DNA from 4 places in the Massilia forsythiae genome. Region 4 is predicted to be linked to each of the others. Evidence: predicted binding sites of a transcription regulator. Region 4 holds the regulator's gene; each other region holds the start of a gene.
The links. Region 4 encodes LexA, which represses DNA repair genes until DNA is damaged. Its sites were predicted from a motif close to ACTGTATNNNNATACAGT; they were not measured.

Region 1: a site for LexA is predicted at 1,936-1,953, ahead of HH212_RS11420 (DNA topoisomerase IV subunit B). Genes of this name have one in related genera too.
Region 2: a site for LexA is predicted at 5,623-5,640, ahead of imuA (translesion DNA synthesis-associated protein ImuA). Genes of this name have one in related genera too.
Region 3: a site for LexA is predicted at 3,362-3,379, ahead of dinB (DNA polymerase IV). Genes of this name have one in related genera too.

Annotation. Positions count from the first base shown of each region.
Region 1 covers NZ_CP051685.1:2,647,498-2,655,300, reverse strand. The annotation lists gene HH212_RS11435 (YbdK family carboxylate-amine ligase) at 1-177, shown strand, start outside; gene HH212_RS11430 (hypothetical protein) at 225-614, opposite strand; gene HH212_RS11425 (gamma-glutamyl-gamma-aminobutyrate hydrolase family protein) at 749-1,879, opposite strand; gene HH212_RS11420 (DNA topoisomerase IV subunit B) at 2,074-4,074, shown strand; gene parC (DNA topoisomerase IV subunit A) at 4,254-6,593, shown strand; gene HH212_RS11410 (hypothetical protein) at 6,682-7,170, opposite strand; gene HH212_RS11405 (hypothetical protein) at 7,324-7,803, opposite strand, start outside.
Region 2 covers NZ_CP051685.1:3,305,428-3,313,230, reverse strand. The annotation lists gene HH212_RS14235 (DUF885 domain-containing protein) at 1-1,503, opposite strand, end outside; gene HH212_RS14230 (lysozyme inhibitor LprI family protein) at 1,598-1,990, shown strand; gene HH212_RS14225 (alpha/beta hydrolase family protein) at 2,030-2,794, opposite strand; gene HH212_RS14220 (hypothetical protein) at 3,014-3,256, shown strand; gene HH212_RS14215 (Y-family DNA polymerase) at 3,406-4,965, opposite strand; gene imuA (translesion DNA synthesis-associated protein ImuA) at 4,895-5,605, opposite strand; gene HH212_RS14205 (hypothetical protein) at 5,713-6,264, opposite strand; gene HH212_RS14200 (hypothetical protein) at 6,399-6,956, shown strand; gene HH212_RS14195 (putative Na+/H+ antiporter) at 7,107-7,803, shown strand, end outside.
Region 3 covers NZ_CP051685.1:2,102,357-2,110,159, forward strand. The annotation lists gene HH212_RS09105 (S8 family peptidase) at 1-1,052, shown strand, start outside; gene HH212_RS09110 (S8 family peptidase) at 1,349-3,187, shown strand; gene dinB (DNA polymerase IV) at 3,410-4,471, shown strand; gene HH212_RS09120 (recombination-associated protein RdgC) at 4,603-5,499, shown strand; gene HH212_RS09125 (hypothetical protein) at 5,753-6,319, shown strand; gene HH212_RS09130 (hypothetical protein) at 6,345-6,605, opposite strand; gene HH212_RS09135 (hypothetical protein) at 6,704-7,600, shown strand; gene HH212_RS09140 (caspase family protein) at 7,611-7,803, shown strand, end outside.
Region 4 covers NZ_CP051685.1:3,459,903-3,467,705, reverse strand. The annotation lists gene HH212_RS14845 (replicative DNA helicase) at 1-886, opposite strand, end outside; gene rplI (50S ribosomal protein L9) at 1,160-1,612, opposite strand; gene rpsR (30S ribosomal protein S18) at 1,647-1,937, opposite strand; gene priB (primosomal replication protein N) at 1,987-2,277, opposite strand; gene rpsF (30S ribosomal protein S6) at 2,300-2,689, opposite strand; gene lexA (transcriptional repressor LexA) at 2,939-3,604, shown strand; gene HH212_RS14815 (SEL1-like repeat protein) at 3,773-4,498, opposite strand; gene HH212_RS14810 (cystathionine gamma-synthase family protein) at 4,637-5,878, opposite strand; gene purF (amidophosphoribosyltransferase) at 6,009-7,532, opposite strand; gene HH212_RS14800 (CvpA family protein) at 7,616-7,803, opposite strand, start outside.

The sequences.
Region 1 (7,803 bases), 810 kb from region 4:
CTGGAGCCGCACGCCCGCGCGCTGGACAGCCTGGACGCGCTGCGCGACCTGGCCGACGCCGTCACGCACGGCAGCGACGCTTCCTGGCTGCGCGAACAATACCGGCGCCAGGGCAGCGCCGAAGGCATGGTGAATGCCGCCATCGGGCGCTTCCGCGGCGAGTGGCGCACGCGCTAGCCGCCGGCCGCGGATGCAGCGGCGTCGGAGTGTCCGCTAAGGCCCGGTCAAACCAGGGCGGCTGCGGAAGACAGTGGTACCGGGGCCAGCGGCGCTGCCGCCGGCGAAGACGACGACTCCTCAGCCTTGCGTGGCGCCGCGCGCAGGAGGCGCGCCAGCAGCGGGCGCCTGGGCGCGACCGGCATGGCGCTGTCGACCAGGCCGGCCCATTTGGCGCTGAGTTGCTCGCAGGTCGCGCGCAGCACCGGATCGGCGTCTGGCAGGCGCGCCAGCGCGGTCAGGTGGCGCTCGATCACCGAGGCCAGCTTGACGCACGGCCCTTCGCTGCTCCTGGTCGTGTAGTGCGACATCAGGTGCAGCAGTGCCGCGACCAGCACGGCGTTCTGGTCGCGCGACGCGTTCGGCAATCGCAGTTCGTCCAGGTAATCATCGTCCATCGAATTCTCCCTCGGTTGGTCACGGCTCGGCTGTCTTGAGAATGATTCTCATTTAGATTATGCGTGGGAGTACGAGGCAAGGCAAGCGAATTCGCTGGCTTGTTGATCGAAAGCGAGTGATGGGTGGGATGGAATTACAGCCGCGTCTCGCGCGCAGCACGCAGGAATTCGTCCAGCACCGGCGTACAGTCGAGCAATTCTCCGCCGCCGGCGCGGTGGAATTCCGGGTGCCACTGCAAGCCCATCACGAAGGGCGCACGCTGGTAGCGGATCGCTTCCACCACGCCGTCCGGATCGGACATCGCCTCGACGTGGATGTCGCGGCCCAGGTCCTTGACGGCCTGGTGGTGGATCGAGTTCACCACCGCGCGCTGGTTCCTGGGGAACATCCCTGCCAAGGAAGAACCGGGCGGGAACACAATGTCGTGGCGGTGCGCGTCGTAGAGGTCGTGCACGTGCGGCCGGGACCCGGGCAGGTTGGTGGCCACGTCCTGGTACAGGGTGCCGCCGAAGGCGACATTGATCAGCTGGCAGCCGCGGCAGATGCCCAGCACCGGCTTGCCGGCGTCGACGAACTCGTGCAGGAGTTCGAGCTCGTACAGGTCGCGCGCGCGGTCGCCGTTCCACTCGGGCCGGGTCGGCGTTTCGGAATAGGTCATGGGCGACACGTCGGCGCCGCCCTGCAGCACCAGGCCGTCCAGGTGGCGCGCATAGTGGCGCAGGGTGATGTTGCTCGGATGCAGCAGACCGTTTGTATTCACGGTCGGCACCATGAACACCAGCACGTCGCGCGACATGACCCATTGCGCGATCGATTCTTCCAGGTATTGCAGGTTCTTGCTGCGCAGGCCGGTGGCGCCCGGCTCCGGGTGATAGATGCGCGCCGACACGCCGATGCGCAGCGTGCGCCGCATGAAATCGCGCTGGAAACGGTCGGTCAGCGCGCGCCAGCGCGATTGCAGCACGCGCCCCGCCAGGTTCCACGGCGTGTCGCTGCTGCGCAGGTAACGCGCCGCGCCGCCCCGGGCGCGCCGGTCGGGCACGCGCGCCGGGCCGCCGGGACCGGAAGGGGCTTCCGGATCGGGCGCGCCTTGCGGCTTGTCGATGTCCTCTGCCATGGCCCCACTATATCGCCGCCCATGGCCGCGCACGATTTGGATCGAGAAAAAATGTCGCTTCGACACAGACCTGCAGCCCTTCCCGCTCGCATCGGCCTTGCCGCCGGACGGCAAGGCCCCATCTTGGTGGGCGTCAAGCTGCGGCAAATCCTACTTGGCAAAACACGCAAACCCTTGCAAACTTCCGTACAACAGGCAAAAATACTGTATTTCCATACAGTCCTTTTTCTCGAGAGACGTGTTCAGGATGCCACTGATGGCTTCCAGTCCATTTTCGGGAGTCGCTTATTTTCCACGCGACAAGATAAAATGCGCACGCATTTGCAACCTCACGATCCAGCATGGCCACCAAGAAAAACGCAACCGACTATAGCGAATCATCCATCCGCGTCCTGAAGGGACTGGAACCCGTCAAGCAGCGTCCGGGCATGTACACGCGCACCGAGAATCCGCTGCACATCATCCAGGAAGTCATCGACAACGCTTCCGACGAGGCGCTGGGCGGCCACTGCAAGAACATCGCGGTGACGATGAACGCGGACGGCTCGATCACGGTCGAGGACGACGGCCGCGGCATCCCGGTGGGCATCCACCCGGAAGAAGGCGTGTCCACGGTCGAGATCGTGTTCACGCGCCTGCACGCCGGCGGCAAGTTCGACAAGGGCAGCGGCGGCGCCTACGCGTTCTCGGGCGGCCTGCACGGCGTCGGCGTGTCGGTCACCAACGCGCTGTCGAAACGCCTGGAGATCACCGTCTGGCGCAAGGACGAGGGCGGCAACGGCATCCACAAGCTGGTGTTCGCCGACGGCGACGTGATCGAGCCGCTGACGTCGGCTCCGCCCGAGCGCGGCGGCAAGAAGAACGGCACCCGCGTCACCGCCTGGCCGGACGGCAAATACTTCGATTCACCCAACATCCCGCTGGCCGAGCTGCAGCGCCTGCTGCGCTCGAAGGCCGTGCTGCTGCCGGGCGTCACCGTCACACTCACCAACGGCAAGACCGGCGACGTCCAGACCTGGCGCTACGACGAAGGCTTGCGCGGCTATCTCACCGAGGCGCTGGCGCAGACCGCGACCAACGGCCAGACCGTGATTCCGCTGTTCGAGGGCGCGCAGTATGCGGCCGCCGGCGACGAGGGTTTCGCCGAGGGCGAAGGCGCGGCCTGGGTCGTGGCCTGGACCGAGGAAGGCGCCGTGGTGCGCGAATCCTACGTCAACCTGATTCCGACGGTCAGCGGCGGCACCCACGAATCCGGCCTGCGCGACGGCCTGTTCGGCGCCGTGAAGAGCTTCGTCGAGATGCATTCGCTGCTGCCGAAAGGCGTCAAGTTGCTGCCGGAAGACGTGTTCGCGCGCGTCTCGTTCGTGCTTTCCGCAAAAGTACTGGACCCGCAGTTCCAGGGCCAGACCAAGGAACGCCTGAACTCGCGCGACGCGGTGAAGCTGGTGTCGACCTTCACCCGCCCGCCGCTGGAACTGTGGCTGAACCAGCACGTCGAATACGGCCGCAAGCTGGCGGAACTCGTCATCAAGCAGGCGCAGTCGCGCCTGCGCTCGCTGCAAAAGGTCGAAAAGAAGAAATCCTCGGGCGTGGCGGTGTTGCCGGGCAAGTTGACCGATTGCGAGTCGAGCGACATCGCGCGCAACGAACTGTTCCTGGTCGAGGGCGACTCGGCCGGCGGCTCGGCGAAAATGGGCCGCGACAAGGAATTCCAGGCCATCCTGCCGCTGCGCGGCAAGGTCTTGAATACCTGGGAAACCGACCGCGACCGCCTGTTCGCCAACAACGAGATCCACGACATCGCGGTGGCGATCGGCGTCGACCCGCACGGCCAGGACGATACCCCGGACCTGTCGAATCTGCGCTACGGCAAGATCTGCATCCTGTCGGATGCCGACGTCGACGGCTCGCACATCCAGGTCTTGCTGCTGACCCTGTTCTTCAAGCACTTCCCTGCCCTGTTCAGGAACGGCAACATCTGCATCGCCCGCCCGCCGCTCTACCGCGTGGATGTGCCGGCGCGCGGCAAGAAGCCGATCCAGAAGGTGTACGCGCTGGACGCCGGCGAGCTGATCGCGATCGAGGACAAGCTGAAAAAAGAAGGTCTGAAGGAAGGCGTGTGGAGCATCTCGCGCTTTAAAGGCCTGGGAGAGATGAATGCCGAGCAGCTGTGGGAAACCACGATGAATCCAGACACGCGGCGCCTGTTGCCGGTGGCCTACGGCGACTTCGGCGTGGCCGAATCGTCGGCACGCTTCAACATGTTGATGGGCAAAGGCGAAGCCTCGGCGCGCAGGGCGTGGCTGGAAGAGCATGGGAATGAGACCGAGGCGGATATCTGATCAAGAGGCGGTACGACGACGCATCCTATCCATGGGTCCCCGCCTGCGCGGGGACGACGGTTTTGAGGCCGCCGAACTAAGCACGTCGTCCCCGCGCAGGCGGGGACCCATGCTGAACATCGGAACTTGACGACGGCACCTTAGCCGCAACGCTCCCAGGAACCAAGAATAGTAAAACCATGACCCAAGCAAGCCTTTTCGAACAAGCAAGCGAACAACCGAGCGCCCCGGCCGACGACGCCGAAACGCTCACCCTGTCCACCTTCGCCGAGCGCGCCTACCTCGACTACGCGGTCTCGGTGGTGAAGGGCCGCGCGCTGCCGGACGTGGCCGACGGCCAGAAGCCGGTGCAGCGCCGCATCCTGTACTCGATGAACGAACTCGGCCTCGGCCCGACCGCCAAGCCGCGCAAGTCGGCCACCGTGGTCGGCGACGTGCTCGGTAAACTGCACCCGCATGGCGACCAGTCGGTGTACGACGCACTGGTGCGCATGGCGCAAGACTTTTCGCTGCGCTACCCGCTGATCGACGGCCAGGGCAACTTCGGCTCGCGCGACGGCGACGGCGCGGCGGCGATGCGCTATACCGAGGCGCGCCTGACGCCGGTGTCGCGCCTGCTGCTCGACGAGATCGACATGGGCACCGTCGACTTCCAGCCGAACTACGACGGTTCCAGCGAAGAGCCGCGCAGCCTGCCCGCGCGCCTGCCGATGCTGCTGCTGAACGGCGCCTCCGGCATCGCAGTCGGCATGGCCACCGAGATCCCGTCGCACAACCTGCGCGAAGTGGCCTCGGGGGCGGTGGCGATGATCCGCAACCCGAAGATCACCCACGCCGAGCTGATGACCTTCATGCCGGGTCCGGACTATCCGGGCGGCGGCCAGATCATCACCCCCGCCGGCAACATCGCCGACATGTACGCGGTCGGGCGCGGCTCGATGAAGGTGCGCGCGCGCTGGAAGATCGAGGAACTGGCGCGCGGCCAGTGGCAGGCGGTCGTCAACGAATTGCCGCCGGGCGTGTCCAGCCAGCGCGTGCTGGAAGAGATCGAGGAACTGACCAACCCGAAGATCAAGCTGGGCAAGAAGACCCTGTCGCCGGAACAGCTGGCGCTGAAGCAGACCGTCCTGGGCGCGCTCGACACGGTACGCGACGAATCGGGCCGCGAGGCGCCGGTGCGCCTGGTGTTCGAGCCGAAGTCGAAGAACCAGGACCAGGCCGAGTTCATGCTGATGCTGCTGGCGCACACTTCGCTGGAAAGCTCGGCGCCGATCAACCTGGTGATGATCGGCGGCGACGGCCGCCCGCGCCAGAAGGGTCTGTCGGAAATCCTGCAGGAATGGATCGACTACCGCTTCGTGACCGTGCGCCGCCGTACCGAATTCAAGCTGGGCAAGGTCAACGACCGCATCCACATCCTGGAAGGCCGCGAGACGGTCCTGCTGAACATCGACGAGGTGATCGCCATCATCCGCAATGCGGACGATCCGAAGGCGGCGCTGATCGAGCGCTTCCGCCTGTCCGAGCGCCAGGCCGAGGACATCCTGGAAATCCGGCTGCGCCAGCTGGCGCGCCTGGAAGCGATCAAGATCCAGCAAGAGCTGGCCGAGCTGCGCGGCGAAAAGGAAAAGCTCGAAGACATCCTGAACAACCCGTCGTCGATGAAGCGCCTGATCGTGCGCGAGATCGAGTCGGACGCCAAGCAGTACGGCGATGCCCGCCGTACCTTGATCGAAGAAGCGCAAAAGGCGGTGGCCGAGCAGCGCATCGTCGACGAGCCGGTGACCGTGATCGTCTCAGAGAAAGGCTGGGTGCGCGCACGCACCGGCATCGGCCACGACCCGGCCCAGTTCACCTTCAAGGCCGGCGACTCGCTGTACCGCGCCTTCGAATGCCGCACGGTCGACACGCTGCTGTGCATCGGCGACAACGGCAAGGCGTATTCGGTGCCGGTGAACGCCCTGCCGGGCGCGCGCGGGGATGGCGTGCCGATCACCACGCTGGTCGATTTGTCCGGCGGCATCCGCATCCTGCACTACTTCGTCGGCCCGGCCGACACGCGCCTGCTGCTGGCCACCAGCACCGGCTTCGGCTTCATCGCCAAGGCCGGCGACATGGTCAGCCGTCTGAAGGGCGGCAAGTCCTTCATCACGCTGGACGAAGGCGCGGTGCCGCTGCCGCCGCGCGTGGTGGCGGATCAGGCCGGCGCCATCGCCTGCCTGTCCGAGCGGGGCCGCGTGCTGGTGTTCGGCATCGACGAAATGAAGGTGCTGACCAACGGCGGCCGCGGCGTGACGCTGATGGAACTGGAGCCGAAGGAAACGCTGCTGGCGGCGCAGCCGATCAGCCAGAAAGGCGTGAAAGTGATCGGCACCTGGGCCGGCGATAAGCCGCGCACGGTGGAATTGTTCGCGTCCGGTCTGGAGCCACACTTCGGCAAGCGCGCCAAGAAGGGCAAGCCGCTCAGCGCAAAACTCAAGGCGCGCGACCTGGCAATGCGCCAGACTGACGCCAACTGATTCTGCCAAAAACAAACGGACCCGATCGGGTCCGTTTGTTTTTCATGCCGTGCCGTGCGGACGGGCTGCCCCGTCCGCGTTCACCGTATTACTTGGCGGCGTCCTTGTGCGCATCGGCCATGGCGTCGGCGCGCTTGTCGTTGGCCTTGGCATGGGCCTTGGCCTTGTCGGCGTTGGCGTCGACGATCTTCTTCTGGGCCTTTTCATCGGCCTTGATCATGGTCTTCTGGGCGTCGTAGTTGGCGTCGGCGATCTTCTTCTCGGCCTTGGCGGAGGCCTTGGCCTGGTCTTCCGGATCGGCCTTGGCGACTTTTTCCTGGGCGTCAGCGATCTTCTTGTCGGCCTTGGCTTGTGCCTTGGCTTTCTTCTCGCTGGCCTTGGCGCTGGCCTTGTTGATCTTCTCGTTCTGGTCGGCCATCGCCTTGGCTTCTTTCTGGTCGGCCTTGGCGATGTCCTTGTCGGCGCTGGCGTTGCCGGTCGAACCAGCCATGTGGGTTGCCGGCATGGTGGTTTGCGCCTGGGCGAAGGAAGCGGTAGCGAACAGGCCGGCGATCAGGGTAGCAGCGAGTTTGTTCATGGTCATTCTCCTAAAAATCACGTATATGGTGGGGCGCTTGGGGCGCCTTAGTTATTGTTCGATGCAGGTTCAGAATATTCTCGGCGCCGTCTGTTTTCTGTTCGCCAGCGCACGTAGCCTTGCGGAAAATAGTTAAAGTTGTGACAAAACTTTTCAGCGGTTCTCGCCGTTGCCGCCGGCAGCGCGGTCAGCCGCCTTGCGGTCGGTTTTTTCCTTTACTTCCTGGCGCTTTTCGATGCCGGCCTCGGCCGAAGCAGCGGTCTTGTTGCGCGCCCCGACCGGTTCCTTGACCGCGCGTGCATTCGCCTTCATGACTTCCTTCTCGGCCTTGGTGCCCGCCTTGCCGCGGCCGCCGGTGGCCGTCGCATCCGCTTCCTTGCTGTTGGGCGCGGTGGTATTCGTGGCCAGGGCATTCACGTTGTCCGACTTGCCCGGCGCGACGCCGACCACGGCCGTGCTCTTGCCGACCACCTTGCCCGAGCTGTTGACGCCGGCGGCTTCCATGCCGGTCTTGGTGTGGCGCGAACCGGTATTGGCAGTGCCGTCGGTGCGCAGGCCGGTGCCGGACACGCCGGCGGCGGTGGTGTTCTGGCCGGAGACGGCCTGGCCGATGGCCGGCGAATTGGCGCTGGT
Region 2 (7,803 bases), 150 kb from region 4:
GCCGTAATACGCGATCGGTTCCCCGTACAGGCCGAACTCCTTGCCCAGCGATTCGCAGTACAGCGCCCAGCCCTCGGTGTAGGCGGCGGCGCTCAGGTGTTCCGTATAAAACTTGCGGAAGTCCGGCAGCGGCAGTTCCTTCAATAGCGCGGCGTGCAGGTGGTGGCCGGGCACGCCCTCGTGCAGCAGCAGGCTGGACATGCCGTCGATGCCGTAATCCTTCGGGTCATTGACCACCGCCCAGAACACGCCCGGATGCGAGCCGTCGGCGGCGACCGGCGTGTAGTGGTCGGAGGCGGTGGCGCGCGTGAGTTCGGGTTCGAGCTGGATGTCCAGCTGCGCCTTGGGCAGCAGCGTGAAATAGGCCGGCAACTTGGCCTGCACGGTCGCGTAAAGTTGGCGGTAGCGCTCCAGCACCTGCTGCTCGCTGGTGAACGGCTTGAAGCGCGGCTGCGCCGCCACCCATTGCGGGAAGCGGTTCAGGGGGCCGTCGTAGCCGAGCCGCGGCGCCAGCGCCGCCATCTCGCCCTGGATGCGCGCCACTTCCTTCAGGCCGAGGTCGTGCACCTGCCGCGGTGCCAGGTCGAGGTTGGTGTTGTGCAGGATGCGCGCGCGGTACCAGGCCGCGCCGTTGGGCAAGTCGCCGTAGCCGGCGCCGGCGCGGCCGGCGGCCAGGTAATCGCGTTCGAGATAGGTGCACAGGCGGTCGAGCGCGGCCTGGATGGCGACGATGGCCTGGACGTAGCCCGCCGTCAGCGCGCGCCGGTCCTGCTCGGCGAAGCCGGCCGGCATGCGCGCGACCGGGCCGTAGAACACGCTCTCCTCGAACCTGGCGCTGCGCAGCTGGCGGAACTGCGCCAGCATTTTGCTGGTGATCGCCTTGGGCTGCACCACGCCGGTCCGCACGCCTTCCCGCATGTTGGCGATGGCCTGGTCGATCCAGGCCGGCAGCTGCTCCAGCCGGTGCAGGTAGGCGCGGTACTGCTCTGGCGTGCCCAGCGGCTGCGAGCCGGTGCCGCCGGCGTAGTTGGCCAGCGTGCTGGGGATATTGTCGAAGTGGTTCAGCGGCAGCAGGTGTTCCGGAAAGCGCTCGAAGTCCAGCTGGCGCGCGATCTCGAAGGCCAGGATGTCGTAGTTCAGCCGGGCCTTGGGCGCCAGGCGCGTGCGGTCGATGGCCTGCAGCTGGCGCAGCAGGCGCCGGTTGTCGGCCAGGTAGCGCTTGCGCACCTGCGGCGCGATCGCCATGCCGATTTGGTCGTCGTAGCGGCTGTCGCCGTTGGCGGTGGCGAACAGCAGCGGATCGAAGCGCGCGCGCAGGTCGTAGAAGCTTGCCGCCAGCCGGTCGACGCGGCGCTCGGCTGCTTGTGCATCCTGGTGCGCCCTGGCCGGCGCGGTTGCCGGTGCCTGCGCTTGGGCAAATGCAGGCGCGGGCAGAACGGCGGCGCCGGCGAATGCCGTGGCAGCGAGGATGGCGGCGGTCATCGGGCGAACTGAACGGTGCATGCTGGTCCTTGTGGTTAGAATTTCAAAAAGCATACAACAGCCGCGACGGCGCCGGAACGTTCGGTCCCCTGGCGGCCTTGCATTGGAGAGGACGATGACGAGCAAACGATCGATACACGACAGCATGCGCGGCCTGCGCGCGGCGGCCCTGCTGGCGCTGTGCGCATGTGTCTCCCCCGCCTTTGCGCTGGACTGCAAGAACGCCACCACCACGGTGGACATGAACCAGTGCGCGGCGAGCGAGCAGAAGCAGATGGAAGCGACGCTGAATCTCACCTACCAGCGCGTGCTCAAGGCGCAGCCGCCCAGGGTCAGGACCAAGCTGGTCGCGGCCCAGCGCATGTGGATCAAGTTCCGCGAAGCCGATTGCGACGCGGTGTTCGAGAAATACGCGGGCGGCACGATGCGCAACGTGGCGGTGCTCGGCTGCATGCAGCGGCGCGCCGGACAGCGCATCAAGGAGCTGGACGATTACGTGACGCCGTGAGTCATGCTTCGTCCCCGCGCAAATGGGTGATGCCGCCGTCTATGCCGCGTCCAGGTAGCGTGCGCTCCACGCCGCGATGATGGCGGCCACGTAGGCGGCGTCGTCGCGGCCGGTGACCAGGTGGTCGATCCCGTCCAGCGACACGAAGCTCTTCGGGTGCCGCGCCAGCTCGAAGATGCGCCCGGCGTTGGCCATGTCGACCGTGTCGTCCTGCGGCGCGTGCATCACCATCAGCGCGCGTTCCAGTTGCGCGATGCGCTCGTGCAGGCGGTGCCCGGAAGCGTCGTCGACGAATTGCTGGCGGATGTTGAAGTTGCGGCCCGCCAGGCGCACGCGCGCCTCCCCCAGTTGGGCGATGGTGTCGAGGTGCCCGGACAGCAGTTTGTCGACCACGTAGCGTGGATCGCTGGGTGCGGCGATCGTCACCACCGCTTTCGATTCGGGAATGCGGTGGGCGGCGGCCAGCACCGCCGCGCCGCCCAGGCTGTGGCCGACCAGCAGTGCCGGCGCGGCGAAGCGCTCGCGCAGGAAGCCGGCGGCGGCCACCAGGTCGTCCACGTTGGAGGAAAAATTGGTGTCGGCGAAATCGCCGGCGCTGGCGCCCAGGCCGGCGAAGTCGAAGCGCAGCATGGCCACGCCGCGTTCGGCCAGGCCCTGGGCAATGCGGGTGGCGGCCAATACGTCCTTGCTGCAGGTAAAACAGTGGGCGAACACGCCATAGGCGCGCGGCGTGCCGTCGGGTGCGTCCAGCTTGGCCGAGAGCTTGCCGTGCGGGCCCTGGAAATCCATGCGTTCGGTGAGCATTGCCATCCTTGCGATGTTGACGATTCTTGCAAAGGCGCTACTCTGCACCGGATCGATGGCGCGTGCAAGCCGGCGCCGCTTGCGCACCTGCGCCAAGTTGCATGCGTGTCTGGTCCGACCTCGGCGGGTAATCGACTCTTACATGGCTGCGGTCACTGCGCCGACTGCGGCGTCTTGCGGCGCGGTTCACACTGCACCGGTCCACATGAGGAAACCGCCATGATCCAGCATACCGACCGTCGCACTGAAAGCCGTGTCAACCAGCGCGGCATCGAATTCGACGACTGCACCGTCCGCCACGGCCTGATCGTGCAGCGCCAGGCCGGCACCATCGGCGCCGTCGAATACCTGAAAACCAGCGGCGTCGGTGCCGCCGTCATCACGCGCGTGCTGTCGGGCCAGTCGCTGCGCGATGAAGACCGGCAGATGCTGGCGCTGGACGACGAGGCGCTGGCCGTCTGAGCCTGCGCCGGCGCATCCGGCAAAAAAAATCCGCCGGGCGTGAGGCCGGCGGACAATCCCAAGAAATTGCAAAAGCAGGAAGAGACGGGCCATCATGGCACGGCACCGTGTCAACTTGATGACATGACCGGGCGCATCCGTGACCATCGTCAGCCGAACAGCCCGTGCAGGAACCAGCGCGGTTCGCTGTCCTCGGCGCCGATACGCTCCCGATAGACCCAGTACAAGGTGTGATCCTGCCCTTCGGCGATGAAATAGTCGCGCGTCTGCGGACTATCCCACCAGCCAGCCTCGATGCGCTCTGGGTTGGACGCCATGCGCAAGGGCGAACCGTAGAACGGCCGATGGTCGCGCATCAGCAGCGCGACCGGCTTGGCCAGCAGCCAGGTCGGACGCGGCAGACTCATCACGTCGGGCGGCAGGCCGGCCTCGGCGGCGCGGCCGTGGGCGCGCTCCTGCATCCTCTCGCGCAGGCGCCCGCCCGCCGCGCCGCCCGTCGCGCCAGCCGTACCAGCGCCCCCCGATCCCTGCCCGAGCGCGCGTACCGGTACCCACACGTTGGCATTCTCGGGCCGGTGATCGGCCTTGGGCAGGGGTTGCAGCACGTTGTCCGCGCCCAGGCGCGCCGCCAGCAGTTCCAGCATGCGCATCCGGTCCTGCTCAGTGCCGCCAGGCTCCGGGAACAGCGATTCGCTGGGCGGCGCCATCGGCTGCACCCGATCCGCTGCCAGGCACAGGCCGATCACCGGCGCGTCCAGCGCCAGCTTGGCCAGGCGCTCGCGCAGCAGGCGCACCAGGTGCTCGTCGCGCCAGGCCGGTTCCGCCAGCGCCACCTCGATGCAGGTCGGCGCGCGCGCGACTCGGCCGCGTTCGTGCTCCAGCTCGAGGGTGACGCGCTCCACCGCCAGCTGGTGCGCGCACAGCCAGCCGGTCAGTTGCAGCAGCAAGCGACGGGCGCCGGCCAGCAGCAGTTCGGCGTCCTCGATGCGGTCGAACAGTTCCAGGCGCGCCTGGAAGGTGGCGGGCGGCGCGATCCACTCGTGCAGTTCCGGCGCCAGGCCATAGGCGGCGTCGAGCAGGTCGAGCAGCGCGCCGCCGCAGCGCCGCTGCAGGCCGGGGCGCGGCAGGCGCCGCAGCTCGCCCAGCGTGGCGCAGCCGATGCCCTCGAACCAGGCGGCATGGGCGCGCGCCGGCGGCGCCAGCAGCACGTCCAGGCGGTCCAGGCGCCGCACCAGCGAGGCCATGCGCAGCGGCCGGCCGGCGCAGCCCCGCGCCAGCAGCCAGGCGCCGCGCGCGGTCGGCGCGCAGGCCAGCGAGGCGCTGAAGCCGAGCGCGCCCACGTTGGCGCGCACGCGCGCGCACAGCGCGTGGATGCCGCCGAACAGGCGCAGGCTGGCGCCGACATCCATCAGCAGCGTGGCTTCCTCGGCCTCGGCCACCTGCGGCGTGTATTGCAAGAGCGCCAGCGCCACCGCCTGGCGCGCCTCGGCCTCGCGCGCCGGCGCGCGCTCGTGCACCTGCGCGTCGGGCAGCAGCATGAGCACGCCGCCGCGGCGCATGCCGGGGCGCACGCCGGCGCCGAGCGCAGCGTCGGACGCCGCCAGCACGCGCTCCCGCTCGAGCACGACGCTGCCGGCGTCAGTGCACCAGCGTGGATTGAAGACCTCGAGCGGTAGCCGGGGCAGGTGCAGTCCGATCCAGAGGCGCATGGCGTCGCAGCAGGTGAGAGGTCAGGGGCAGGAACAGCGGCGCGTCACGCTGCGGTCCCCGGCGTTTGAGAAAAGCGACTTCGAGGCCGCCCGGCTGCGGGCGCAGCGCCAGCCGCAGCGGCGCCGGCGAGGCATCCTGGGCGGCGGCCAGCGGACGCATCAGGAAGAACAGGGTTTCTCCGGCCTGCGCGGCCAAGTGCAGGCGGCGCAGGCTGTCGCTGCGCGCATGGCCCTGCCAGAACAGCAGCGCGCCGCAACTGCCGCTGCGCAGCACCTGCTCGGCGGCCCACAGCGCATCGGCGCTGCGCTCGCTGCGCAGCCAGATCAGCTGCGCCGGCGCCACCCCCAGCGCAGCCAGCGCCAGCGCCTGGGGCGGATGCGGCGGCTGCAGCAGCACCACGCGGCGTGCGGCGACTTCCGCCAGCGCCGGCCGCAGCAGGCGCATTTCGCCGATGCCGGGCTGCTGCAGCAGCAGGTCGACCAGGCTGCCAGTAGGCCAGCCGCCGCCCGGCAATTGCGCCGACAGCGCCGCGTGGCCGGTATCGATGCAGCGCGTGCCGGAGCGCGCCAGTTGCGAGGCGCGCCAGAGCGACGGATGCAGAGATTCCGGTGCTACAGATGTTGAATCTGAGCTATTCATAGATGATGCGAAGAAATACTGTATAAACATACAGTACTATTCTCATCAGCTTTTGGCAAGGTTTATCTTTTGGAACCGTACGCCGGTCGAACCTGTCTTGGCCTGCATCAGCCGGACGTCGCTTGCTTGAAAGCGAAAGCCAGCTTGCGGATGGCGGAACGATCCACCTGCACGTCGAGTGGAACCGTTTCGTATTTCGCTTCATTGGCATGGCGCGCGATACGCACGCTGGCGCGGCCGATTTCCCTGTCCAGCGCATCGAACATCGACACCTGAAGGATGCCGTCGACGTCCGCATCCGATACCAGATACGCATCCAGGCTGTGGGGCTGGGCACCTTGTGCGTCCACGCTGTCCTGCACCCTGGTTATTTTCAAGCCGGCCATCGCCAGCGTCGGCTCGACGACGATCGCCCTGCCCGACTTCATCACGCCTTTTTCCATTCCCTTGATCAGGACACCGACGCCGCCCGCGATCGACTCGCCGGCGCGGCTGCCCTTCTGCTGCAGCGTATTGCCGATGCCGGTCGCCATGTCGAGCTTCTCGCCTGCCATCGCCGCGCCTTTTTCCTCGGCCGTCTTGGCGGAACATGCCGTTATTACAGCGCACACGAGACAAGCGGACAGTAGCACCGGCAGCGGACGTTTTTTGGAAAGCATCGGATGACCTCGAAAGTGGACAGGGAACCAGTGATCGGCAATATGATGCTGCGTGGCGCGGCACATGCAATTATTGCCGAGGAGATATATCTACAGTACAGTCATCTACACCGCTTCCGTTGATACGACGCAAAATGGAATTCACGAACATGACGGCCCGCCGTATCGGCCGCTGCACCATGACCGCTTCCAGGGACGCGCTGCACCTGTCCTGCCCACCGCCGCGCGCGTTTGCCGCCCTCTGGACGGCGCCCGTCTTTCTCTTCATTGCAGTAAGCACCGTCGCCAGCTTCGTGAAAACCGGGGAACTTTTCAGCACCGCGGCCATCCTGCCTTGCATCTTCCTGCTGGTGCTGTTCGTCTTTGCGTGTCTGCTCCTCTATCGCAACCTCTTGGTGGACGAACGGCTCGTCGTCACCAGGAATTCCACATCGGCCACCGACGCGACCTTGATCCTCCATTGCAGCGACATCCGGGCGCTGGACATCCTCGGCAATCCCGGCATGCTGAGCCAGGAAGCCAGGCTGAAGTCGCTGGGAATGGGAGGCCAGAAACTGCTGTTGAGAACCACCCAAGGCACATTCGCGTGGGGGATCGGGCTGGACGATGCCGCCGCGCGCCAGATCATCGCCAGCCTGGAAGCGTATTGCGGAAAACCCCTGCTGAAAACCTCCGGCGCCAGGCTGCCGTAGGCCGGTGCGAGCGGACGCAGGGAGCGGCGTCCACGGCGCCCCGGCACGGTTTCATCCGCCTCCTGCTGCAAAAAATGAAATAATGCAGCCATCCGTTTCCGCATCCCCGACCATGACGTTCACCGTTCCATCCCCCGCCGGAGTCCTTGCATGACCACCGCTATCCAGAAGATCGGCCTGGTCCTGTTCGTGATCGCCCTGCTGCACACCTTCTCCACCCACCAGTTCGAAAAACTGGCGCACCGCTACCCGCGCCATGCCGGCCTGTTCCACCTGCTGGGCGAGGTCGAGGTGGTGTTCGGCTTCTGGGCGGTCATCCTGATGCTGGCCATGGCGCTGCTCGGCGGCGGCGCCTCGGCCATCGAGTACGCCGAGTCGCGCCACTACACCGAGCCGCTGTTCGTGTTCGTGGTGATGGTGGTGGCGGCCTCGCGCCCGGTGCTGGAAGCGGCGCGCACGCTGCTGCGCACGCTGGCGCAGCTGATCCCGGTGCGCAACGAACTGGCCCAGGCCTGGCTCGGCCTGGCGCTGGTGCCGTTGTCCGGCTCCCTGATCACCGAGCCGGCGGCGATGACGCTGGCGGCGCTGATGCTGGCGCCCTCGGTGTTCCGCCCCGGCATGCCGGAAAAGTGGAAGTACGGCGCGCTGGGCGTGCTGTTCGTGAATGTCTCGATCGGCGGCACCCTGACCTCGTACGCCGCGCCGCCGGTGCTGATGGTGGCCGGCGCCTGGGGCTGGGACAGCGCCTACATGTTCGCCCACTTCGGCTGGCGCGCGGCGCTGGCGGTGCTTCTCAACGCCACCGTGATCGTCGCCCTGCTGCGGCCCCACCTGCGCCTGCTGGACA
Region 3 (7,803 bases), 1.4 Mb from region 4:
AGTACGCCGAGCCGGACCGCATGATGCATCCGCTTTTGACGCCGAACGACAGCCGCTACACCGAGCAGTGGGATTTTTATGAAACCACCGGCGGCATGCGCGTGCCGGCGGCCTGGGACAAGGCCACCGGCACCGGCATCCGCGTGGCCGTCATCGACACCGGCTACCGCCCGCACGCCGACCTGAACGGCCAGATCGTGGCCGGCTACGACTTCATTTCCGACACCGCCGTGTCCAACGACGGCAACGGCCGCGACAGCGATGCCCAGGATCCGGGCGACTGGACCGCGGCGGGCGAGTGCGGCGCCGGCCAGCCGGCCTCGAATTCGAGCTGGCACGGCACCCACGTGGCCGGCACCATCGCCGCGCTGACCAACAACGGCAGCGGCGTGGCCGGCATCGCCTACGGCGCCAAGATCGTGCCGGTGCGCGTGCTCGGCAAGTGCGGCGGCTATACCTCGGATATCGCCGACGGCATCATCTGGGCGTCCGGCGGCACCGTGTCCGGCGTGACCAAGATCGCCTCGCGCGCCCAGGTGATCAACATGTCGCTGGGCGGCAGCGGCAGGTGCGACACCACGACCCAGAACGCGATCAACAGCGCCCGCTCGCGCGGCACCGTGGTCGTGGTCGCGGCCGGCAACGAGGCGCAGAACGCCAGCAACAGCAACCCGGCCAACTGCAGCGGCGTGATCACGGTCGCCGCCACCAACCGCGCCGGCGGCCGCGCGTCCTACTCCAACTACGGCACCATCGTCGACGTGGCGGCCCCGGGCGGCGACAGCGGCACCGGCGGCGGCATCCTGTCGACCCTGAACGCCGGCACCAAGGGCCCGGGCGCCGACAGCTATGCCAGCTACATGGGCACCTCGATGGCCACTCCGCACGTGGCCGCCGTGGTGGCGCTGATGCTGTCGAAGAACCCGAACCTGACCCCGGACCAGGTGGAAACCAAGCTCAAGTCGAGCGCGCGCGCCTTCCCGGCATCGTGCAGCGGCTGCGGCGTGGGCATCGTCGACGCCTCGGCAGCGGTGACCGCCGCCACGCAATAAGTTCAGCGATGGAGGAGCGTCATGGCGCGGTAGTACGATATGGGCCATGACGCTGTTGTCATCCAGATACAGAATCGCTGGAAGGGCGCTCCATGGAGCGCCTTTTTTCATCCATTTTTGCGGATTTTGTTGTCAATCACGCAATCGCCAAAAATTTTTTCTCGCTATGCGCATTGAATTCGGTCCTGTCGAGTTCGCTTTCCTTTAGGCTTCGTGGTCCGGTTGCCACGTATGTACCAAAAAGAGATTGCTCCCTGGAACCAAATCCAGGGTGAATCGACCAGGAAAGGACCAGCATGAAGCAGCACCGCAAGATTGTTTCCGCATTTACTTTGTGCGCCGTTGCCATGGCGGCGCTCGCGCCGCTGGCCGCCAGCGCCGGCCAGCCGAGCCAGGCGCCGGCGCAAGCCACCCAGTTCGTCACCCAGACCGACCGCCTGATCGTGCGCTACAAGGATGCCGACACGAATGCCGCCAGGGGCATCGCCGCCGGCGCCATTTCGACCGCGCGCCAGGCCCTGCTCGCGCGCGCCGGCCAGACCTTCGGCGCCACCCTGAGCGCGCTGCGCGCCACCGTCAACGGCGCCAACGTGCTCAAATTGAGCCGCAGCATGACGCTGGTGGAAGCGAAGCAGCTGGCGGCGGAACTCATGGCGCGCGATCCGGACGTCCAGTACGCCGAGCCGGACCGCATCATGGTGCCGCTGGCCACCCCCAACGACCCGAGTTACAGCCAGCAATGGGACCTGTTCGAGGCCAAGGGCGGCATCAACGTGGCGGCCGCCTGGGACAAGTCGACCGGTAGCGGCGTCAACGTAGCAGTGATCGACACCGGCTACCGTCCGCATGCCGACCTCGCCGGCCAGATCCTGGCGGGCTACGATTTCATTTCCGACACCACCATCGCCAACGACGGCAGCGGCCGCGACACCGATGCCAGCGACCCCGGCGACTGGGCGCCGGCCGGCAGCTGCGGCGCCGGCGTGCCGGCCATGGACACGCTGTCGAGCTGGCACGGCACCCACGTGGCCGGCACCATCGCCGCCAAGACCAACAACGGCGTCGGCGTGGCCGGCATCGCCTACAACGCCAGGATCGTGCCGGCGCGCGTGCTGGGCCGCTGCGGCGGCTATACCTCGGACATCGCCGACGCCATCGCCTGGGCCTCGGGCGGCACCGTCGCCAACGTCCCGGCCGCTCCCTACAAAGCGCGGGTGCTGAACCTGTCGCTGGGCGGCAGCGGCGCCTGCGACACCACCACGCAGAACGCCATCAACGGCGCGCGCTCGCGCGGCGCGGTGGTGGTGGTCGCGGCCGGCAATGCGAACGTCGACGCCGGCAGCACCAGCCCGGCCAACTGCGCCGGCGTGATCGCGGTGGCGGCGGTCGGCCGCAGCGGCGGCAAGGCCTCCTACTCGAACTACGGCAGCGTGGTCGACGTGGCGGCGCCGGGCGGCGACAGCAGCGGCGGCGGCATCCTGTCCACGCTCAACGGCGGCAACACGACCCCGGCCGCGGACACCTACGCGTATTACCAGGGCACCTCGATGGCGGCCCCGCACGTGGCCGGCGTGGCGGCATTGATGCTGTCGGCCAATCCGAACCTGACGCCGGACGAGGTCGAAGCGAAACTGAAATCGACCGCGCGCGCCTTTCCGGCCGCCTGCAGCGGCTGCGGCGCCGGCATCGTCGACGCGGCGGCGGCCGTCAACGCCGCGCTGGGCACCAGTGCCACCACGACGCCGAGTACGCCGACCTGGACCGCGTGCGCCAGCGAAGGCGGTACCTGCTCGTTCAGCGGTATCCGCGAAGTACGCTACGGCTCCGGCACCACCTTCGTCAGCAAGACCGTCAACGGCTCGGTCGCCTGCACCAATGCCGTGTTCGGCGACCCGACCCCGAACGTGGTCAAGTCGTGCAGCTATTCGAGCGTGACCGTCACGCCCACCTGGACCGCTTGTGCCGACGAGAACGGCACCTGCGCCTTCAGCGGCACGAGAGAAGTGCGCTACGGCGCCGGCGCCACCTACGTCTCGCGCGTGTTCACCGGCTCGACCGCCTGCTCGAACGCCGTGTTCGGCGATCCGGTTCCGAACGTGGTCAAGGCCTGCAGCTACTCCAGCATCACCCAGTAGAGGGGTCAGAGCCCGGTGTTGCCTTTAAAACGACCCTGACCCCGGTGCGCATCGCCAGCGCCTGCAAGGGTAGGCGGATGCCGCCGGCTCCGGGGTCAGAGCCCACCCGCGAAAACCGGGCTCCGACCCCTGCGGCGGCGCTGCGGTCTTGCATGAAACGCCGTTCTCATCGATACTGTATGCAATTACAGTAGTCGCCCATGCCGGCGCGACCGCACCACCGTGAACGTCCCTGTCCGCAAGATCATCCACTGCGATTGCGATTGTTTCTACGCGTCCGTCGAGATGCGGGACGATCCGTCGCTGTGCGGCCGGCCGCTGGCGGTGGGCGGCAGCTCTGACCGGCGCGGGGTGGTCGCCACCTGCAACTACGAGGCGCGCCGCTACGGCATCCATTCGGCGATGGCGATGGCGCAGGCGGTCAAGTTGTGCCCGGACTTGCTGGTGATCCCGACCAACATGGAAAAGTACCGGATCGCCTCGCACCAGATCATGGACATCTACCGCGACTACACGGAACTGGTGGAGCCGCTGTCGCTGGACGAGGCCTACCTCGACGTCAGCGCGTCGCCGCACTGCAAGGGCAGCGCCACCCTGATCGCGCAGGAAATCCGGCGACGGATCTTCGAGACCGTCGGCATCACGGCCTCGGCCGGCGTGGCGCCGAACAAGTTCGTGGCCAAGATCGCCAGCGACTGGAACAAGCCGGACGGCCTGTTCCTGGTGCGGCCGGACGAGGTCGATGCCTTCGTGGCGGCGCTGCCGGTAAAAAAGCTGTTCGGCGTGGGCAAGGTGACGGCCGCCAAGATGAACCGGCTGGGCGCCCACACCTGCGCCGACCTGCGCGGCTGGAGCATGGCGGACCTGCGCCGGCATTTCGGCTCCTTCGGCGAGCGTTTGCACGATTTGTGCCGCGGCATCGACGTGCGCGAAGTAAAACCGTCGCGCGAGCGCAAGTCGGTCAGCACCGAGGAAACGTATACGCCGGACGTGCCCGACCTGCCGGCCTGCGTGGCGCTGCTGCCCGAATTGTTCGAGCACCTGCTGGGGCGCATCAAGCGGGCCGGCTGCGAGAAGTTCATCAACAAGCTGTTCGTGAAGATCAAGTTTTCCGACTTCCAGCAGACCACGGTCGAATGCGTCGGCCGTGCGCCGGACATGGAGACGTATATCCGGCTGCTGGAAACCGGCTGGCTGCGCGCCGGCCGCCCGGTGCGCCTGCTGGGCGTGGGCGTGCGCCTGGGCGAGTCGGAGCAGGTCGAGCAGCTGAACCTGTTCGGCTGAAAGCGGCCGAAGAAACCGGTTTTGACGAACCGGCAACACCTTGAAAAAGCCTGCGCTGCCGTTGGATTTTTGCCGTTCGGCAGCGTGTAAAATGTCGTTCCCCTGAAATACTGACCCGAGAAAGCCAAGTTATGTGGTTCAAGAATCTGCAGATCTACCGCCTGCCCGCGCCATGGGCGTTCACCCCCGAGCAAATGGAAGAAGCGCTGCGTCCGCAAGCCTTCGTGCCCGCCAACAGCAATGAATTGCTACAGCAGGGCTGGGATTCGCCGCGCGCCAACGAACACCTGGTGCACGTGGTGAACAAGCAGATGCTGATGATGCTGGGCACGGAAAAGAAGCTGCTGCCGAGCTCGGTGATCAACCAGGTCGCCAAGGCCAAGGCGGCGGAAATGGAAGAGCAGCAAGGCTTCGCGCCCGGTAAAAAGGCGATGAAGGAACTCAAGGAGCGCGTGGCCGACGAGCTGCTGCCGCGCGCGTTCTCGATCCGCGGCAACGTGTTCACCTGGATCGACCCGGTCAACGGCTGGCTGGTGGTCGATGCCGCCAGCCCGAACAAGGCCGACGACGTCATCAAGCTGCTGCTGAAGGGCATCGACAAGATGCCGCTGGAATCGCTGCGCGTGCAGAGCTCGCCGGTGGCGATGATGACCACCTGGCTGGAAACCGACGAGGCGCCCTACAACTTCACCATCGACCAGGATACCGAACTGCGCGCCACCGGCGAGAGCAAGGCCACGGTGCGCTACGTAAAACATTCGCTGGATCCGGAAGACATCCGCCGCCACATCGCCGGCGGCAAGCAGTGCACGCGCCTGGCCATGACCTGGAACAGCCGCATTTCCTTCGTGCTGACCGAATCGCTGGCGATCAAGAGCATCAAGCCGCTCGACGTGATCAAGGAAGGCGAGACCATCACCTACAGCGACGACGAGCGTTTCGACAACGACATGATGCTGATGACCGGCGAACTGTCGAAGATGCTGTCCGACCTGGTCGAGGCGCTGGGCGGCGAAGCCAAGGCCTAAGCCGCGGCCGTTCTTCCCATGGGGCCGCCGTCTGGCAGCCCCGTGCCTGGCGTGCTCCAGGACGCTCCATTCGACTCCCGCCCGCGCGTTTTTGCACCGCGTCCCGTACCGGCATTTGCGTCGAATCACACGATCGACCGCTCGATTGCCATGGCCGCGAAGCCGCGCCGCCTCCCTGCTAGCATCGTTTCTCGCTCCGGCGGCCGTGCGGCCGCCCTGACCAACAGAGCATGCAAAAGAACGGAGGTGTGCGATGACCAACGCAGTCGGGCCGCTGTTCGCCGGCGGTTTCCAGGCGATCAAGGCCGGCCAGTATGAACTGCTGTTCCTGCCGGACCTGCACAACGACGAACTGCAGCGCGAGGGCAAGCCGCCGGTGTACTACTGGATGCCCGGTGCCGTGCGCCTGTCGCGCGCGAACGTCGACACCGGCCCGCGCGAATTCCACCTGACCCACTTCCTGGGCGTGCAGAGCGCCGACACCACCGTCGGCGCCACCGGCACGCGCGAGGTCGCCGGCGGCCTGATCACCTTCACCACCACGGCCGCGCCGCCGGCGGCCGAACTGGAAGCGGCGCAGAATGCGCTGGCCGACATGTTCAAGGGCAAGGACGACCATTTCTGGGGCTGGCGCACGCCGGTGGCCCCGGCGTTCCGGCCGATGCCGGTGATGGAGCGGGGCGCGCGCCGGATCCGGTTGCGTGGGCAAGCTCCGGCCGCACGGCCGACCCGGCGCCCGCGCGATCGTCGGCCACGTCGTACGCTGCTGGCACCGTGTCGGCCATCCGTATCCCGTCCTACCCGCAGAACGAAGCGGTGATCCAGCAAGCCATGGCCAAGTGGCGCTACGCGCGCCAGACCCAGGGCCGGCGCATGGATCTCGACGTGTTTTTTCCGTGCACCACCCTGGGCACCCTGTATTGCCAGCAGCAGGACGACGCGCTGACGGCGATCGGCTGCCGCGAAGCGTTCAGCCTGGGCCAGGTGCCGCTGGCGCTGGTCGAGCAGGTCGACGACGCCGCGCTGGCCGGGCTGCCGTGCAAGGTGCTGCGCTCGCTCACCCAGCCGGGCCGCTTCGTGCTGCTGCCGTCCACGTACCTGATCACCCATTTCGCGCCGGGCGAGGGAGAGCGCCTACCGGCCGGCCATCTACCTGTATTCGACGCTCGATCCGGATCATCCGGAAACCGACCGCTGCGTGCTGATGGCATCGCTGCAGCCGGACCTGAGCCCGGACCAGCGCCACCGCATCGACGCCGCCTTGAAACGCCTGCATCCGGCGCCGCTGCTGGACCTGATCAATGCCATCGACTGCACGGTCGAGCAAAGCGACTGGCTGGCCGGCATGGCGCCGGACGTCGAGCGTTCCTGGGACGGCTTCCAGGTCACGCTGGCGACCGATCCGGCCGGCGCGCTGATGCTGCAGGAAATGCTCAAGCATGGCGGCGCCAACGCCAGCCTGACGTTTACCTTGCCGGACGGCGCCGGATTCACCAGCACGCTGGTGCTCGACCTGAACCGGCTGACCGGGCCGTGGGACGGCGGGCCGCTGCAGCTGGCGCAGGATGGCGCCAACGCCGTACTCACCAACCGCATCCAGAGTCCGGTGGACCTGAGCGACCTGGCGGCGCTGGACGCGGACGGCGCGCTGACGATGCTGCCGGCCGAGCGCCGCCTGGCGCCGGGCGAAACGATGTCGATTGCGCTACCTGCCGGCAGCAAGCCCGGCTGGCCGGTGTACACCATCCCGCCCGGCGACGCCGCCACGCTGGAGGAAATCCGCAGCTTCGTCGAGAACATCGAGACCAACGTCCTGTTCATCAACGTCATCAACTACGCCAACCATCAATTGCGCCGTCTCGACCTGCGTGCGCGCCTGAAGGAAGTGCCCGGCAGCGAGCGCGCGGTGACCATGAACGAGGAGCAGACCATGGGGGAAGCGGCGTTCACGCTGCCGCTGACCGTCTACCAGGGGCCGCGCACGCTGGAATTCCAGGTGAGCATGACCAGCCTGGCGGGCACCGTGACCACCAAGGGCTGGTTCCAGGCCGACCTGCGCGCAGGCAATGCCGTGACCCTGAACTGGGACCTGCTCAAATAAGGAGAATGCCATGACCAGCGCAATGTCCATCCACATCGGCCTGAACCGGGTCGACCCGAATGCGTATGACGGCTGGGACGGCCAATTGACCGCCTGCGTCAACGACGCCGACTGCATGCGCACGATCGCCGACAATCTCGGCTACAGCTCGACGCTGCTGTTGAACGAAGAAGCCACCGCCGACCGCGTGATCACCGAGATCG
Region 4 (7,803 bases):
CATCGTTCATCTTCTGGATCGCGTGCGTCAGGCGCGGCCAGTCCTCGTCGTTCAGCTTGCCGGTGCGCAGGCGGTGCTGGTCGAGCTGGCCGACCGAGCCGAGCATACGCATGGCGAGCTGCGTGCCGCCCATCTCCATCGAAAAGATCGCCACCGGCAAGCCGGCCTCGATCGCCACGTTCTCGCCGATGTTGACGGAAAACGCGGTCTTGCCCATCGACGGACGGCCGGCCACGATCACCAGGTCGCCCGCCTGCAGGCCGGAGGTCATGCGGTCGAGGTCGATGAAGCCGGTCGGCACGCCGGTGATCTCGCCCTGGTTTTCGCGGCTGTACAGTTCGTCGATGCGCTCCACCACCTGGGTCAGGAGCGGCTGCACCGCCAGCCAGCCCTGGGCGCCGCGCGCGCCCTGCTCGGCGATCGCGAAGATGCGCGACTCGGCCTCGTCGAGGATCTGCTTGACCTCGGCGCCCTGCGGATTGAAGGCCTTGCCCGAGACTTCGTCGGCGACGGTGATGAGCTGGCGCAGCACGCCGCGGTCGCGCACGATCTCGGCGTAGCGGCGGATGTTGGCGGCGGACGGCGTGTTCTGCGCCATCGCATTCAGGTACTGGAGGCCGCCCACGTCGTCGGCCTTGCCGAGCTGGACCAGCGCCTCATAGACGGTGATCACGTCGGCCGGTTTGCCCGAGTTGATCAGGCGGACCATCTGTTCGAAGATGATCCGGTGGTCGTAGCGGTAGAAATCCTCCGCATGCATGAAGTCGGCGATGCGGTCCCACGCCGCATTATCGCGCAGTAGGCCGCCGATGACGGACTGTTCTGCTTCGATGGAATGCGGGGGAATGCGGAGCGACTCGATCTGCGGGTCTGCTGGGGTGTTCATGGCCGGCATTATACCCGTTAGACACCGGCCGCTGAAAAGATTGGTGAGTTTCTAAAAATAAAAACGACGTTTTTTGCGTACCAAAAACGACGCTTTTCGACGACTTCAAATGCGTCGTCCCCGCGAAGGCGGGGACCCATGCTGAACACCGGAACTCGTTACATCGGACACACCAGGGTGTATTCGACAGCGAGACTTCGGTTACTCGGCATGGGTCCCCGCCTGCGCGGGGACGACGGCATCAGTTGCGAGACTGATGGAACGACGATTTATTTAGGCTGCTTCGCCGACGACGGCGATGGTGACGTCAACCACGACGTCGGTGTGCAGCGCGACGGCAACCGGGTGCTCGCCGGTGGTCTTCAGCGGGCCGGCCGGCATGCGCACTTGCGCCTTTTCGACGGCGAAACCTTGCTTGCTCAGGGCTTCGGCGATGTCGAAGTTGGTCACGGAACCGAACAGGCGGCCGTCGACGCCGGCCTTCTGGGCGATGGTGACGGTCATGCCGTTCAGCTTCTCGCCCTGGGCTTGCGAAGCGGACAGCTTCTCGGCGGCGGCCTTTTCCAGCTCGGCGCGCTTGACTTCGAACTCGGCCACGGCCGATTGGGTGGCGCGGCGGGCCATTTTTTGCGGGATCAGGAAGTTACGCGCGTAACCGTCCTTGACCTTGACCACGTCGCCCAGGTTACCGACGTTGACGACTTTTTCCAGCAGGATGACTTGCATATTATTCTCCAGGTTCTCTGACTGCGTACCGCGATTAAGCGTTGTGCAGATCGGTGTACGGCAGCAGGGCCAGGTAACGCGCGCGCTTGATCGCGGTGTCGACTTGACGCTGGTAGTGCGCCTTGGTGCCGGTCAGGCGTGCCGGCATGATCTTGCCGTTTTCCTGGACGAAGTCCTTCAGGGTGTCGACGTCCTTGTAGTCCACCTGTTCCACGCCGGCGGCGGTGAAGCGGCAGAACTTCTTGCGCTTGAACAGCGGGTTCTGCTGTTTGCGCTTCAGTTTTTCTTTTGCTTTGTTTTTGTCGAACTTTTTACCGAATGCCATTTTTGGCTCCTGTATCTATATAAACGTGCGCGCTTGGATCTTGGATCGGCTAGGCGGCACTGAAATCAATGATATGAAACACCAGGGCTTTGCTGTGACGGCTTTTCCTGGCCAGGAATCCCGTGAAGCGGTGCACTGCGCCGAGTTCGGCGTGGGCGAAGCGGCCCGAAATCTCGCCCGCGGCGACCGCGGTGATCTCGAACTCGACCTGCCTCTGCACACCCGCTTCCATCTGCTGCGACCCGTGCTGCAGGATCGCGCCGACGATCGGAATGCCGGCCGGGGTATAGCGCAGGGTGTCGCGTTCCGTGATGCTGGCAACCAGCGACAGCTCGTTCACCCCGTGCGCGTCGGCCCGTTACTCAGGCAGCGGCAGCGGCGGCCGGCGCGGCCGACTGCTCGGCGCGATGGGTCTTGGCTGCGTCTTCGCGCTGGACCGACTTCATCATCGGCGACGGCGCGGTCTCGGCCTTCTTCATCTTCACGGTCAGGTGACGCAGCACGGCATCATTGAATTTGAATGCGGTTTCCAGCTCGACCAGGGTCTCGTTGTCGCACTCGATGTTCATGCAGATGTAGTGCGCCTTCGGCAGCTTCTGGATCTGGTAAGCCATTTGACGGCGGCCCCAGTCTTCGACGCGGTGGATCTGGCCGCCGCGCGAGGTGACCGTGGTCTTGTAGCGTTCGATCATCGCCGGGACCTGCTCGCTCTGGTCCGGGTGGACGATAAACACGATTTCATAATGACGCATGCAACACTCCTTGAGGACGTTTAAACAAATGCCCACCTCGGCGTCAAGACGAGTGTGGGAAGGGAAAGCCCGCTATTATAACTGCAAAAAGTCAACCGCTCAATCGCTTTATCGTTCGTGATAAGCCCGCTTTTTACCGCTTCCTTGCTGCGACTGCGCAAAAAAGATGCGCCAATTGTGTAATTTCCCTTGCACGCCACGCCATACTGTACAAAAATACAGTCTGTCCTCATACCCACTCGCACCCCCATGCTTAAGCTCACCGCACGGCAAGAACAGATCCTCAACCTGATCAAGGAAGCCATCGACAACACCGGCTTCCCGCCGACCCGCGCCGAAATCGCGCAAGAGCTTGGCTTCCGCTCGGCCAACGCCGCCGAGGAACACCTGCAAGCCCTTGCGCGCAAAGGCGCGATCGAAATTTCTCCCGGCACCTCGCGCGGCATCCGCCTGCTCGGCGGCACGCCGCCGTCGGCCGTGCCGGCGGTATCCGCGCCGATCCCGCTGCCGGCCATTCCGCCGGCGCTGCTGATGGCACTGCCGCTGGTCGGCCGCGTCGCCGCGGGCTCGCCGATCCTGGCCCAGGAACACGTCGAAGCCACCTATTCCGTCGACCCGGCCATGTTCTCGGCCAAGCCGGACTTCCTGCTGAAGGTGCGCGGCTGGTCGATGCGCGATGCCGGCATCTGCGACGGCGATTTCCTGGCCGTCAAGAAGGTCGACAGCGCCAAGAACGGCCAGATCGTGGTGGCCCGCATCGGCGAGGAAGTCACCGTCAAGCGCTACCGCCAGAATGGTCCGACCATCGAGCTGCTGCCGGAAAATCCGGAGTTCCCGGTGATTACGGTGGATCCGAATACGGACGAGTTCGTGCTGGAAGGTTTGGCGGTGGGACTGCTGCGTTCGTGGCATTGATCCACGCTGCTCTTCGCCATTGAAGCGATAGCGGGCAACACAGCACGTCGTCCCCGCGCAGGCGGGGACCCATGCTGAGCTACCATCATTGGCGATGTATGGGTCCCCGCCTGCGCGGGGACGACGTTCATACGCATCGCATGATTGTTACCAGCGGCGCATCAAACCTCACTTCCGCTCCTCCTTCTCCGGCGGCGGCGCATTCTTGACCATCTCGTTGTGCTCGTTGACGTAGGCTTCGGTCGCCGTGCGCCATGCCGTGAAATCCGCCACCACCAGCTTGCCGCCGACCTGCGTGTCTTCCGAGATCCGCTGTCCCACGTCCGCCAGGTGCGCCGTCGCCTTGTCCATCTCGTCCTTGGTCAGCAGCTTGGCGATGTCGTCCGGGATGCGCTTGGTCAGCGGCATCGAACCGTTCAGGTACTGGACGAAACGGTTGTGGCAGGCCTGCCAGGCCTGCATGCGCGCGCTGTAGCGGTCGATTTCCTCGTTGATCTTGGACATCGCCGGGAAGCGCGGCGCCGGGCAGCGGTATTCGTCGGTGCGCAGGTCCGAGCCGTCATACTTGACGATCCAGTAATCGAGGTCGGCGCGGCGCGCGGCGCGCTGCTTCATCAGGTCGAGCGAGGCGATCGCCACCGCGTTGCCCTTGGCAGCCGCCTTGCCGAACCAGAGCGATGCCTGGGCCATGTCGACGCTGCCCGCTTCGCCGTAGAAATACATTTCGCCCAGGTGCTGCTGGGCCGTCACGTTGCCGGCATTCGCCAGCTTGGTGTACTTCTGCAGCGCTTGCGGATAGGCTTTCTTGGCGAACAGGGCATCGGCGTCGGCCAGCTCGTCGGCCAGCGCCGCGTCGGTGAACAGCAGCGCGGCGCACAACAGGGCAATTTTCATGGGCGGAATGGCGTAAGGTGGCGCGGACGGCAATGGAAACGATGCCACGATCATAACCCGGGCGGGGCCACGGCTCAACCGGCAAGCGCCGCCGCAGCGGCCGCTTTACCGGATTTTACGAAACCGGCGCTGCGGGATTCAGCCCTGCAGGGCGTTGCCGAAATCGGCCAGCAGGTCGTCGGTATCCTCGATGCCGACCGACACCCGGATCAGGGATTCGGCGATGCCCATGCTGGCGCGGCGCTCCGCCCCCATCTCGAAGAAGATCGTGTGCGCCACCGGGATCACCAGCGTGCGCGTGTCGCCCAGGTTGCTGGCCGGGATCGCCACCTGCAGGCGGTTCAGGTAGTCGAAGCAGTCGATGCCGTCCTTCAGCTCGAACGAGAACAGCGAACCGTAACTGCGGAACAGCGCGCCGCACAGCGCGTGCTGCGGGTGCGATGCCAGGCCCGGGTAGTGCACGGCCGCGACGCGCTCATCGGCTTCCAGCATCGTCGCCAGCGCCAGCGCGTTGGCGCAGGTGCGCTCCATGCGCAGCGCCAGCGTCTCGGCGCCGACCGCGATGTGGTGCGCCGCTTCCGGCCCGAGCGAGGCGCCGAAGTCGCGCAGCGACTTGGCGCGCAGCTGCGCCATGCCCTGGGCGGCCGGCGCCAGGCGGCGGAAATTCGGGGCGATGTTGGGGAAGGCGCTCCAGTCGAACAGGCCGGTGTCGGTCAGGGCGCCGCCCAGCGCCATGCCGTGCCCGCCGATCGACTTGGTCAGCGAATTGACCACCAGGCCGGCGCCCACCGCCTTGGGACGGAACAAATACGGCGTGGTCATGGTGTTGTCGACCACGTACAGGATGCCGCGCGCGCGGCACAGCGCGCCGATGCGCGCCAGGTCGGCCACCTGGGTGCGTGGGTTGGCGACGGTCTCGACGAACACCAGCCGCGTGTTGTCCTTCAGCGCCGCTTCGACGTTGGCGACGTCGGTGGCGTCGACGAAGTCGACCTCGGTGCCCTGCCCCGCCACCGTGTTCCACAGGCTGTTGGTGTTGCCGAACAGGAACGCGGACGACACCACGTGGTCGCCCTCGCGCAGCAGCGCCTGCGCCAGCGCGCCGATGGCGGCCATGCCGGTGCCGAAGCACAGCGTGGCGGTGCCGTCTTCCATCTTGGTGATCTTGTCTTCCAGCGCCGCCACCGTCGGGTTGCCCTGGCGGCCGTAGCGGAAGCCGGGTTCCTTGCCCTGGAAGACCGAGGCCAGCTGGCGCGCGTCGGTGTAGCCGAAGGCGACCGAGGTGTGGATCGGCTTGTGCAGCGAGTGTTGTTCGATCGGCTTGCGGCGATCATTGTGCAGGATGGTGGTGGTGAAGCCGTAATTCGCTTGTTCGGTCATGGTAAGTAGTGTGGGCGGGTTCCCCGTCCACGCGGTGATTGTTGACGGCGAAATCATCCGGTTACGACGACGGCGCCGATATCGATCGAATCGGCATGGGTCCCCGCGTTCGCGGGGACGACGGCGCCGTTTACTCCGCGGCGACCGGCGGATTCAGGTTCAACTGGGTGCGCACCAGGTCTTCCGACGACTTGCCGGACGACTGGTGACGGTGGTTCTCCAGCTTGTCCAGGTAGGCCGGGGTCACGTCGCCGGTGATGTACACGCCGTCGAAGCACGAGGCCTCGACGCTGGTCAGTTCCGGATTGACGTCCATGATCGCCTGCTTGAGCGCCGCGATGTCCTGGTACACCAGGCGGTCGGCGGTGATCTCGCGGCAGACTTCCTCGACCGTGCGGCCGTGGGCGATCAGTTCGTCGCGGGTCGGCATGTCGATGCCATACACGTTCGGGTACAGCACCGGCGGCGCGGCCGAGGCGAAGAACACCTTGCGCGCGCCGGCCTCGCGCGCCATCTGCACGATCTCGCGGCTGGTGGTGCCGCGCACGATCGAGTCGTCGACCAGCAGCACGTTCTTGTCCTTGAATTCGGCGGCGATGGCGTTGAGTTTTTGGCGCACCGATTTCTTGCGCATGCCCTGGCCCGGCATGATGAAGGTGCGGCCGATGTAGCGGTTCTTGATGAAGCCTTCGCGGTACTCGACGCCCAGTTTCAAGGCCAGCTGGATCGCAGCCGGACGCGACGAATCCGGGATCGGCATCACCACGTCGATCTCCTCGACCGGGATCTCCTTGCGGATCTTGTCGGCCAGGTACTCACCCATCTTGAGGCGGGTGGCGTACACCGAGGCGCCATCGATCACCGAGTCCGGGCGCGCCAGGTACACGTATTCGAAGGCGCACGGATTCAGCGAGGGATGGTCGGCGCACTGGCGCGCGTGCATGTGGCCGGCGTCGTCGATGAACACCGCCTCGCCCGGCGCGATGTCGCGCATGAAGCGGAAGCCCAGGCCTTCCAGCGCCACCGATTCGCTGGCCACCAGGTACTCGGGGCCGTTCTCGGTCTCGTTGACCCCGATGCACAACGGACGGATGCCGAACGGATCGCGGAAGGCCAGCAGGCCGTGGCCGGCGATCTGGGCGATCACGGCGTAGGCGCCGCGCACGCGGCGGTGCACCACGGCGACCGCCTTGAACACCGCGTCCGCATCCAGCGTGTAGCCGTCGGCGGCCTGCTGGATCTCGTGGGCCAGCACGTTGAGCAACACTTCCGAGTCGGAGTCGGTGTTGATGTGGCGGCGGTCGTTGCGGAACAGCTCGTCCTTCAACTGGGCCTGGTTGGTCAGGTTGCCGTTGTGCGCCAGTGTGATGCCGAACGGCGCGTTGACATAGAACGGCTGCGCTTCTTCTTCGCTGGACGAACCGGCGGTCGGATAGCGACAGTGGCCGATGCCGGAATTGCCCATCAGCGAACGCATGTTACGCGTGCGGAACACGTCGCGCACCAGGCCGTTGGCCTTGTACATCGAGAACATGCTGCTGTGATTGGTTGCGATGCCCGCGGCATCCTGGCCGCGGTGCTGCAGCAGCAGCAATGCGTCATACAACAACTGGTTGACGGGGGCCTGCGAAACGACGCCGACGATGCCACACATGGTGCGCTCCTAAAACTGACTGCTAAACGAGGAATCCGCCCAGGCTGCCGCATGGCGGCCCGGCCGGGTTCCCAAACGAGAAATCAAAACTGGACATGCTGCGCCAAGGCAGCGGGCAGGAAAGGCTTCACGGTGCGCACGCCGCTCTCCGCCATGGGAGCGAACAGCGCCTCCTGCCAGAAAGCCTGTCGGGGAATGGATGTCATCCCGCACAATATGACCCCGGCCAGCACGATGACGATACCCCGCCCCAGTCCGAACAGGCCGCCCA